2 regions of the Streptomyces sp. NPDC038213 genome follow, and region 2 is predicted to be linked to the other one. Evidence: riboswitches for the same ligand, from Rfam matches in the RefSeq annotation. Region 2 holds a riboswitch; the other holds the start of a gene.
The links. A riboswitch is a leader RNA that binds a small molecule or an ion and turns the genes downstream of it on or off. The one in region 2 is predicted to bind S-adenosylmethionine.

Region 1 (5,392 bases), on a different contig from region 2:
ACTTCGCCGACGGTGCGCGCGAGTCCGACATCGGCCGCCGCAAGCTGATCCGCAACACGATGATCGGCGCGCTGGCCATGGTGCCGCTCTCCGGCCTCGTCCTGCTGCGCGACCTGGGCCCGCTGCCCGAGGACAAGCTCCGCAAGACCGCCTGGGCCAAGGGCAAGCTGCTCATCAACCAGAACACGATGGAGCCGCTGCGTCCCGAGGACGTCGCCGTGGGCTCGCTGACCTTCGCCCAGCCCGAGGGGCTGGAGGAGACGCAGCACGACTACATGTCGGAGATCGCCAAGGCGGCCCTGATGATCGTCCGCATCCAGCCGGACGACATCAAGGACAAGAAGGAACTCGAGTGGTCCCACGACGGGATCGTGGCCTACTCGAAGATCTGCACCCACGTCGGCTGCCCGATCAGCCTGTACGAGCAGCAGACGCACCACGTGCTCTGCCCGTGCCACCAGTCCACTTTCGACCTCTCCGACGGCGCCCGCGTCATCTTCGGCCCGGCCGGCCACGCCCTTCCGCAGCTGCGGATCGGTGTGAATGACGAAGGCTTCCTCGAGGCGCTCGGCGACTTCGATGAGCCCGTCGGTCCTGCATTCTGGGAGCGCGGATGAGCACTGCCACCGAGACGCGCAAAGCGCCCGCGGGCGAGCGCGTAGCCGACTGGGCCGACGGCCGGCTGGGCATCTACAGCCTGGCCAAGGCCAACATGCGCAAGATCTTCCCGGACCACTGGTCCTTCATGCTCGGTGAGATCTGCCTCTACAGCTTCATCATCATCATCCTCACGGGTGTGTACCTGACGCTGTTCTTCCACCCGAGCATGAACGAGGTCGTGTACCACGGCTCGTACGTGCCGATGCAGGGTGTCCGGATGTCCGAGGCCTACGCCTCGACCCTGGACATCAGCTTCGACGTCCGCGGCGGTCTGCTCATCCGGCAGATCCACCACTGGGCGGCGCTGATCTTCGTCGCGGCGATGCTCGTGCACATGATGCGCGTGTTCTTCACCGGCGCGTTCCGCAAGCCGCGCGAGGTCAACTGGGTCTTCGGCTTCCTGCTGCTGGTCCTCGGCATGTTCACCGGCTTCACCGGCTACTCCCTGCCGGACGACCTGCTCTCGGGCACCGGTGTCCGCTTCATGGAGGGCGCGATCCTGTCCGTGCCGATCGTCGGCACGTACATCTCGTTCTTCCTCTTCGGCGGCGAGTTCCCCGGCCACGACTTCGTGGCGCGGTTCTACTCGATCCACATCCTGCTGCTGCCCGGCATCATGATGGGCCTGCTCGTGGCCCACCTGATCCTGGTCTTCTACCACAAGCACACCCAGTTCGCGGGTCCCGGCAAGACGAACAACAACGTCGTCGGCATGCCCCTGCTGCCGGTGTACATGGCCAAGGCCGGAGGCTTCTTCTTCCTGGTCTTCGGTGTCATCGCCGCCATCTCCGCGATCGCCTCGATCAACCCGATCTGGGCGCTCGGCCCGTACATCCCGGACCACGTGTCCACGGGTGCGCAGCCGGACTGGTACATGGGCTTCTCCGAAGGCCTGATCCGTGCGATGCCCGGCTGGGAGATCAACCTGTGGGGCCACACCCTCGTCCTGGGCGTGTTCGTCCCGCTGATCATCTTCCCGCTGGTCCTGGTCGCGATCGCCGTGTACCCGTTCGTCGAGTCCTGGGTCACCGGGGACAAGCGCGAGCACCACATCCTGGACCGCCCGCGCAACGCCCCGACCCGCACCGCCTTCGGTGTGGCCTGGCTGACCTGGTACTTCATCCTGCTGATCGCAGGTGGAAACGACATGTTCGCGCAGTACTTCCACCTGTCGATCAACTCGATCACCTGGTTCGCGCGCATCGGCTTCTTCGTGGGCCCGGTCATCGCCTTCGTCATCACCAAGCGGATCTGCCTGGGCCTCCAGCGCCGCGACCGCGACAAGGTGCTGCACGGCCGCGAGACCGGCATCATCAAGCGGCTCCCGCACGGTGAGTTCGTCGAGGTCCACGAGCCCCTGTCGCCCGGCCAGCTGCACACGCTCACCTCGCACGAGCAGTACAAGCCGGCCGAGATCGGCCCGACGGTCGACGAGAACGGCGTCGAGCGCAAGGTCGGCCGCCTGGAGAAGGTCCGCGTCAAGCTCAGCAAGGGCTACTTCGGCGAGGACAACCAGATTCCGAAGCCCACGGCGGAGGAGTACAAGGAGATCCAGAGCGGCCACGGCCACCACTGATCCCCGCACGGCAGTGAGCCGGTCCGCGCGGTCCGGCTGAAAACCGATCGCCACGGTGAGAGCCCCGTCCACACGCTGGACGGGGCTCTTCGCCGTTCCCGGGGGCTGGATAGGCTGAGGCCCTTCGTATCCGGCTGTGGACCCAGGAGTGGACCATGAACGTTGTGACCCCGGCAGGCGGCGACAGCGTGGCGGGCCCGACCTGGCCCGGCGTACTCGACGCCCTGCTCGGCGGCAGGGACCTGACCTCCGACGAGACCGCCTGGGCGATGGACCTGATCATGCGCGGCGAGGCCACGGACGCCCAGATCGCGGGCTTCGCGGTGGCGCTGCGGGCCAAGGGCGAGACCGTGGCCGAGATCGCGGGCCTCGTCCGCACCATGTACGCGCACGCCAACGTGATCGAGGTGCCGGGCCGCACCGTCGACATCGTGGGCACCGGCGGCGACGGCGCCAAGACCGTCAACATCTCCACCATGTCGGCCATCGTCGTGGCCGGTACGGGCGCCAAGGTGGTCAAGCACGGCAACCGGGCCGCCTCCTCCGCGAGCGGGGCCTCCGACGTGCTGGAGAAGCTCGGCGTCAACCTGGACCTGACCCCGCAGCGGGTGGCGCAGGTAGCCGAGGAGGCCGGCATCACCTTCTGCTTCGCGGTCAAGTTCCACCCCGCGCTGCGGTACGTGGCCAAGGCCCGCAAGGAGCTCGGCATCCGCACCACCTTCAACTTCCTCGGCCCGCTCACCAACCCGGCCCGGGTCCGCTCCCAGGCCACCGGGGTCGCCGACGCCCGGATGGCCCCCATCGTGGCCGGGGTGCTCGCCGAGCGCGGCTCCTCCGCCCTGGTCTTCCGCGGGGACGACGGGCTGGACGAGCTGACCACCACCGCGACCTCCCGCGTGTGGTGGGTGCGCGAAGGGCGGGTGCACGAGCAGGCCTTCGACCCGCGGGACGTGGGCATCGGCCTCGTGGACGTCTCCGCCCTGCGCGGCGCGGACGCCTCGTACAACGCGGACGTGGCCCGCCGGCTGCTGGCCGGGGAGACGGGCCCGGTGCGGGACGCCGTCCTCCTGAACTCCGCCGCCGCCCTGGTGGCCGTCGAGCCCGGCGGGGGCCCGCTGGAGGAGCAGATCGAGGCCGGGATCGCCCGGGCGGCCGAGTCGATCGATTCGGGCGCCGCCCGCGCCGCCCTGGAGCGCTGGGTGGCCGCCAGCAACGCCTGAGGCCCGCCCGCGAGGCCGTGCCGCGCCGAACCCCGGTCCGCCATGTGGACCGGGGTTTGCACATGCTGGGACGTGTGGCAGGATGCTGCACAGGTCACGAGTGACAGCGTTTAGGCCCCGGCTTGCTGTCCGGCAACCCTCCGTCCGTGGCGGGGTGCCCCGGGTGATGACCAGGTCGCAGGCAAGAGCCTGGCGGCAAGCGCGGACCCCTCGAACCACCAGGGGTCCTGGTCAGTCGAGGAGCGGTTTTCGTGAGCAAGCGAATGCGATAGGCGCGTAGCGCCCCTTCTTCACCCCTCCGTACGGGCACCGGTCCGTTCCGTGCGTCGAGGCAACCCCCTTCCGGGCAGCGGGATTTCCCCCGCCCTTCGGCGTACCGCCGTGCCCGCGGACGGGTGTTGCGAAGCCATTCACCTTCTTTCTCCCGGGAGACCCCGCCATGTCCGCGTACCCGCACACCGCCGCCACCGCCACCGCCGACTGCGCCCCCGCCGGGGCCGAGGCCTCCTGCACCGGCCCGCTGCCCGTGCTCGGCCGGGACGTCACCGTCCCGCTCGTGACCGGCGGGGAGGTCACGTACGCGGCCCTGGACTACGCGGCCAGCGCCCCGGCCCTGCAGCGCGTGTGGGACGACGTGGCGGCGTACGCCCCCTACTACGGCAGCGTGCACCGGGGGGCGGGCTACCTCTCCCAGCTGTCCACCGACCTGTTCGAGCAGAGCCGCGCCGCGGTCGCCGAGTTCCTCGACTGCCGCGCCGACGACCAGGTCGTCTTCACCCGCTCCACCACCGACTCCCTGAACCTGCTCGCCCAGACCCTGCCCGCCGGCTGCGAGGTGTTCGTCTTCGAGACCGAGCACCACGCCTCGCTGCTGCCCTGGCGCGACGCCCGCGTCACCTACCTCGACGCCCCCCGCACCCCGGCCGCCGCCGTCGAGACCCTGGAGCGGGCGCTCGCGGCCCGCGACCCCTACGGCCCCGCGCTGGTGTGCGTGACGGGCGCCTCCAACGTCACCGGCGAGCTGTGGCCCGTACGGGAGCTGGCCGCCGCGGCCCACGCGCACGGCGCCCGGATCGTCCTGGACGCGGCCCAGCTGGCCCCGCACCACCCGGTGTCCGTGCAGGAGCTCGACGTGGACTGGGTGGCCTTCTCCGGCCACAAGCTGTACGCGCCCTTCGGCTCCGGGGTGCTCGCGGGCCGCGCCGACTGGCTCCAGGCGGCGGACCCCTACCTCGCGGGCGGCGGAGCCTCCCGCAAGGTCTCCCGCCGCGAGGACGGCGGTGTGGCCGTCGAGTGGCACACCACCGCAGCGCGGCACGAGGCCGGCTCCCCGAACGTGATCGGCGTGTACGCCGTCGCCTCGGCCTGCCGGGCCCTGACCGAGGCCGGGTTCGACCGGCTCGTCGCGCGGGAGCAGGAGCTCGTGCGCCGGGTCCGCGCGGGCCTCGCGCAGGTCCCGCAGGTGAAGGTGCTCTCCCTCTTCGGCGAGGACGCCGCCCGGGTCGGGGTGATCTCCTTCGTCGTGGACGGCTGGAACAGCTCCCACTTCGCCGCCGCCCTGTCCGCCGAGTACGGGATCGGCGTCCGCGACGGCCTGTTCTGCGCCCACCCGCTGGTACGCACCCTGCTGGGCGGCGAGAGCCGGGAGCCGGGGGAGTGCGGGGCGCCCGAGGGCGAGACCGGCGAGCGCTCCCTGAACGCCATCCGCGTCAGCTTCGGCGCCGGAACCCCCGACGAGCACGTCGAGCGGTTCGTGCGCGCGGTGCGCGAGCTGGTCGCCGACGGGGCCAAGTGGCAGTACCGCACCGAAGAGGGCCGCTGCGTCCCGGCCGTCTGAGCGGGTCGTGCGGGCCCGCGGGGCCCGGTGGAAATTGCCTGGCAGGGCGGGAACGGGGGGCCTACCCTGCCCAGGTGATCACGATGAACGGGCGGGCCG
Region 2 (5,392 bases):
GGCCGTACCCGCCCTCGCCGCCCTCGCCCCGCAGGTCCGCTCCGTGGCCGTGGTCACCGGCCGCCCGGCCGGGGTGGCCGTCCGCTACGGCGGCTTCGCCGGGGTCCCCGGACTGGAGCACCTGTCCGTACTCGGCCACTACGGCGCCGAGCGCTGGGACGCCGTCAGCGGGATCGTCCGGGCCCCCGCCGAGCACCCCGGGGTCGCCGCCGTCCGCGCCGAGCTGCCCGGGGCCCTGGACGCCGTCGGCGCCTGGCACGGTACCTGGATCGAGGAGAAGGGCCGGGCCGTCGCCGTCCACACCCGCCGGGCCGCCGACCCCGAAGCCGCCTTCGAGGCCCTGCGCGCGCCCCTCGCGGAGCTCGCCCGCCGGCACGGCCTGATCCTCGAACCGGGCCGGGCCGTCCTGGAGCTGCGGCCCCCCGGCATGGACAAGGGCGTGGCCCTGGCCGAGTACCTCGCCGAGACCGGCGCCCGCGCGGTCCTCTATGCCGGGGACGACCTCGGGGACCTCGCCGCCTTCGCCGCCGTCGAGAAGCTCCGCGCGGACGGGCTGCCCGGCCTCCTGCTGTGCAGCGGCTCCACGGAGGTCCCCGAACTGGCCGCCCGCGCCGACCTCGTCCTCGACGGCCCCGCGTCCGTGGTCGCCTTCCTCGCCTCCCTCGCCGCCGCGCTCAGCGACCGGGAATCCCCGGCAGGCCCGGAAGGCCCGGCTGCCCCGCCGCGCCCGGCAGGCTCCCCAGGTCCTCCAGCTGCCGGGTGAACCAGCGGGCCGGGGGCAGGGCGGTCGCCGCCGCCGCGAGGCGCTTCGTGCGCTCCGCCCGCTCCGGCCCCGGCATCGACAGGGCCTCCTCCAGGGCGCGGGCCGTCGCGCTGACGTCGTACGGGTTCACGGTGACCGCGTCCTCGTGCAGCTCCGCGTACGCCCCCGCCTCCGTCGACAGCACCAGCGCGCAGCCCTGGTCCGAGACCACCGGGATCTCCTTCGCGACCAGGTTCATGCCGTCGCGCACCGGGTTGACCAGGGCCACGTCGGCCAGCCGGTAGGCCGCCAGCGAGCGCGGGAAGTCGTCCTCCACGTACAGGTGCACCGGCCGCCAGTCCGCCGTCCCGAACTCCTCGTTGACCTCCTCCGCCAGCCTCGACACGTCCGCCGTGTACTGCCGGTAGACCGCCAGGTCCTGGCGGGAGGGGTACGCGAAGGCCAGGTGGACCACCCGGCCCCGGAAGGCCGGCCGCTCGCGCAGCAGCTCCCGGAAGGCCAGCAGCCCGCGCACGATGTTCTTCGACAGCTCGGTGCGGTCCACGCGGACCACGGTCAGGCAGTCCCCGGTCTCGGCCCGCAGGGCGGCGAGCCGGTCCTCGGCGGCCGGGCGGCGGGCCAGCTCCCGCAGCTCCTCGCCGTCCACGCCCAGCGGGTACACCGCCAGGCGGTCCCCGAGCCGGTCCCCGAGCCCGTGCTGACGGACGCAGCCGGCGAACAGGTCCGCCCAGACGGGGGTGTGGAATCCCACCCGGTCGGCCCCGAGCATCCCCTCCAGCAGTTCCCCGCGGACCTCGTGCGGCAGCATCCGGAAGTAGTCGGGCGCGGCCCAGGGCGTGTGGGTGAAGTGGGCGATCCGCAGGTCGGGGCGCAGGGCGCGCAGCTGCCCGGGGACCAGTGCCAGGTGGTAGTCCTGCACGAGGACGGCGGCTCCGGGCGCGGCCTCGGCGGCCAGGGCCTCGGCGAAGGTCCGGTTGTAGGCGGTGTACGCCTCCCACTGGCGGCGGAAGGCGGCGTCGAAGACCGGTTCGCGGGGGATCTCGTACAGCTGGTGGTGGGTGAACCACAGCACGCTGTTCGCGATCCCGTTGTACGCCGCGTCGTACACCTCCTCGGGGATGCCGAGCATCCGGACCCCGGGCTCGGAGACCCCGCGGGCCACGGCCTCGCGGTCGGCCGGGCCGAGGGCCGCGCACACCCACAGGGCGTCCGGCTGTTGCGCGAGGGCGGCGGAGAGTCCGGAGACGAGGCCGCCCCCGCCGCGGCGGGCGGCGAGTGAGCCGTCCCCCGCCAGGGAGTAGGTGAGCGGGCCACGGTTCGCTGCGACGAGCACCTGGGAAGCCATGCGGCGAACCTAGCCCGGCTCGGTTCCGCTCAAACGTTCCGGCTGTTTCCGGCCAAAGCTGCCGCAACCGGCGCGCGCGGGCTGCGGGAGACGGCGCGCGCCGGTTGCGGCGGGGGTGTGCGGGCCTCAGGCCGCGGGTCCGCTGGCGCGGCGTACGGCGTACTCCTCGACCTCGCGCATCGGCGGCCGCTCCTCGGTGTCCACCGGGTAGGTCCGCGGCACGAAGCCCTCCGGCCCGCGCTCGAACTGGGTCAGCTCCGGCCGCACCAGGTGCCCGCGCGAGAGCCGCAGCTGGGCGGTCCGGTAGATGGCCGCCGCCATCCGGCCGAGGGCCCGCCCGTCCTGGTGGCGGTGCAGCCGCACGCCCACGTCCACCTGCGCGAGGGCGTCCAGCCCGACCGTGTGCAGGGCGTCCACGAGCAGGCCCAGCTCGACCCCGTACCCCACGGGGAACGGCAGCCGCTCCAGCAGCGAGCGCCGTACGGCGTACTCCCCGCCCAGCGGCTGGACGAATCCGGCCAGCTGCGGCCAGTGCAGGTTCAGCAGCGGGCGGGCGACCAGCTCGGTGACCCGGCCGCCCTGCTCGGGCTCGCCCGCGCCGCCGCCCGCGCCGCCGGGGGTCCCCGTCCACGGCCGGTCGTACATGGCCTTGACGAACTGCAGCTCCGGGTCGGTCAGCAGCGGGCCGACGATCCCCGAGACGAAGTCCGCCGAGAAGTCCCGCAGGTCCGCGTCGACGAAGCACACGATGTCCCCGTCCGTGACCAGCAGCGAGCGCCACAGCACCTCGCCCTTGCCGGGCAGGGCCGGGATCCGCGGCAGGATCCCGTCCCGGTGCACCACCCGCGCGCCCGCCTTCGCGGCCACCTCCGCGGTCCGGTCGGCGGAGCCCGAGTCGACCACCACCAGCTCGTCCACCAGCGGGACGGCCTCCACGAGGTCGCGCCGGATCACCTCGACGATCTCCCCGACCGTCTCCTCCTCGTCGAGCGCGGGCAGGACGACGCTGACCGTCGTCCCCGAAGCCCGTTTGGCCGAGAGCAGCCGGTCGAGCGGACGGTCCGCGGCCGTCCAGGACCGGCCGGCCAGCCAGCGCTCCACCTCTTCCAGCACGGTCCGTACTCCCCTTTTGTGATCCATCTCGCGGTTCGGACGCCTGTCTCAGACACCCGCACCTTCGGTTACAGTCTTGAACAACGCGGACGACCATCGCATGTCGGGGGTCGAATGCCGCGCCGACAATCGAATACCGCTCATCCAGAGGGGCAGAGGGACACGGCCCGTTGAAGCCCCGGCAACCCTCCAGCCGGTCTCGTGCGCATCGTCGCCGCGAGGCTCCCGGCTCGGGAAGGTGCCAATTCCGTCTCATGGCGACGTCCGCCATGGGGAAGATGAGGAGAAAGGGCCTCGCCATCATGGCTGTACAGACTGTTACCCCCGCACAGGCCGACACGGTCGACCTCGGTCCCGCTGTCGCCCTCTCCTGCCGCGAGTGCGGAACGCGCTTCGACCTCGGTCCCCTCTTCGCCTGTGCCGAGTGTTTCGGCCCCCTCGAGGTGGCGTACGAGCTGCCGCTGGGGGACCCCGAGGCCCTGCGCAAGCGCATCGAGGCCGGCCCGGCCAACATCTGGCGGTACGCGCCCCTGCTGCCCGTCCCCGCGGACGTGGCCGGCAAGCCGAACCTGAACCCCGGCTTCACCAAGCTCGTCGACGCCGAGAACCTCGCCAAGGCGCTCGGAGTCACCGGCAAGCTGTACGTCAAGGACGACTCCGGCAACCCGACGCACTCCTTCAAGGACCGCGTCGTCGCCATCGCCGTCGAGGCCGCCCGCGCCTTCGGCTACACCACCCTCTCCTGCTCCTCCACGGGCAACCTGGCCGGAGCCGTCGGCGCCGCCGCCGCCCGCGCCGGCTTCCGCTCCTGCGTGTTCATCCCGCACGACCTGGAGCAGGGCAAGGTCGTCATGGCCGCGGTCTACGGCGGCGACCTCGTCGGCATCGAGGGCAACTACGACGACGTGAACCGCTTCTGCTCCGAGCTCATCGGCGACCCGCTGGGCGAGGGCTGGGGCTTCGTCAACGTCAACCTGCGCCCGTACTACGGCGAGGGCTCCAAGACCCTCGCGTACGAGATCTGCGAGCAGCTCGGCTGGCAGCTGCCCGACCAGATCGTCATCCCGATCGCCTCCGGCTCCCAGCTCACCAAGATCGACAAGGGTCTCCAGGAGCTGGTCAAGCTGGGCCTGGTCGAGGACAAGCCGTACAAGATCTTCGGCGCCCAGGCCGAGGGCTGCTCCCCGGTGTCCACCGCCTTCAAGGCCGGCCACGACGTGGTCCGCCCGCAGAAGCCGAACACCATCGCCAAGTCCCTGGCGATCGGCAACCCGGCCGACGGCCCGTACGTCCTCGACATCGCCCGGCGCACCGGCGGATTCGTGGAGGACGTCAACGACGAGCAGGTCGTTGACGCCATCAAGCTGCTCGCGCAGACCGAGGGCATCTTCGCCGAGACCGCGGGCGGCGTGACCGTCGGCGTCACGAAGAAGCTCATCGAGGACGGTGTCCTCGACCCCGCCCTCACCACCGTCGTCCTCAACACCGGAGACGGCCTCAAGACCCTCGACGCGGTCGCCGGGGACACCGGCCAGACCGCCGTCATCCGCCCCAGCCTGGACGCGTTCCGCGCCGCCGGCCTGGCCTGACCATCCCCCCTGCACCAACGGAAGGCAGTAGAGCCATGAGCGTCAACGTCCGCATCCCCACGATCCTGCGCACCTACACGGGCGGGCGGGCCGAGGTCCCCGCCGAGGGCGCCACCCTCGCCGAGGTCATCGCCTCCCTGGAGGCCAGCCACCCCGGCATCGCCGCGCGCGTGCTCGACGACCAGGGCGCGCTGCGCCGGTTCGTGAACGTGTACGTGAACGACGACGACGTGCGCTTCGAGGGCGGCCTGGAGACGGCGACGCCCGACGGCGCCGGCGTTTCGATCATCCCGGCGGTCGCGGGCGGCTGCTGAGCCCCTCCCGTACCTTCCGCTTGTTCTCCCGGATTGCCCTCTCCGCAAAAGCGGAGGGGGCAATTCTGCTTGGTTGGGCGCGGTAGGGTTGGGGTAGTGCCCGCTTTTGTTGCTGCCGGGCGCATATGCGCTGGCCATGTGAGCGTCGACATCGGGCCAAAGTCCTTGCCCCGTATGGGGGTTGAGGCCGGTTTTGTCCCGCCCGAGTTGCCCGGGAATCTGTGTCGAAATCGCCGGAAGTCGCGCTTTCTCCCTGTCCTGAATTCTC

Region 1: linked by a shared signal. The riboswitch ahead of ACZ7JZ_RS04620 (aminotransferase class V-fold PLP-dependent enzyme) and the one ahead of thrC (threonine synthase) in region 2 are both predicted to bind S-adenosylmethionine.

What each region holds. Positions count from the first base shown of each region.
Region 1 covers NZ_JBVJYM010000002.1:422,472-427,863, forward strand. Annotated here, with positions in the region: gene qcrA (cytochrome bc1 complex Rieske iron-sulfur subunit) at 1-617, shown strand, start outside; gene qcrB (cytochrome bc1 complex cytochrome b subunit) at 614-2,236, shown strand; gene trpD (anthranilate phosphoribosyltransferase) at 2,392-3,456, shown strand; SAM riboswitch class IV at 3,549-3,664, shown strand; gene ACZ7JZ_RS04620 (aminotransferase class V-fold PLP-dependent enzyme) at 3,896-5,293, shown strand; gene ACZ7JZ_RS04625 (DUF2785 domain-containing protein) at 5,377-5,392, shown strand, end outside.
Region 2 covers NZ_JBVJYM010000003.1:21,166-26,557, forward strand. Annotated here, with positions in the region: gene otsB (trehalose-phosphatase) at 1-763, shown strand, start outside; gene ACZ7JZ_RS05440 (alpha,alpha-trehalose-phosphate synthase (UDP-forming)) at 675-2,108, opposite strand; gene ACZ7JZ_RS05445 (glucosyl-3-phosphoglycerate synthase) at 2,235-3,221, opposite strand; SAM riboswitch class I at 3,359-3,506, shown strand; gene thrC (threonine synthase) at 3,524-4,810, shown strand; gene ACZ7JZ_RS05455 (MoaD/ThiS family protein) at 4,846-5,124, shown strand.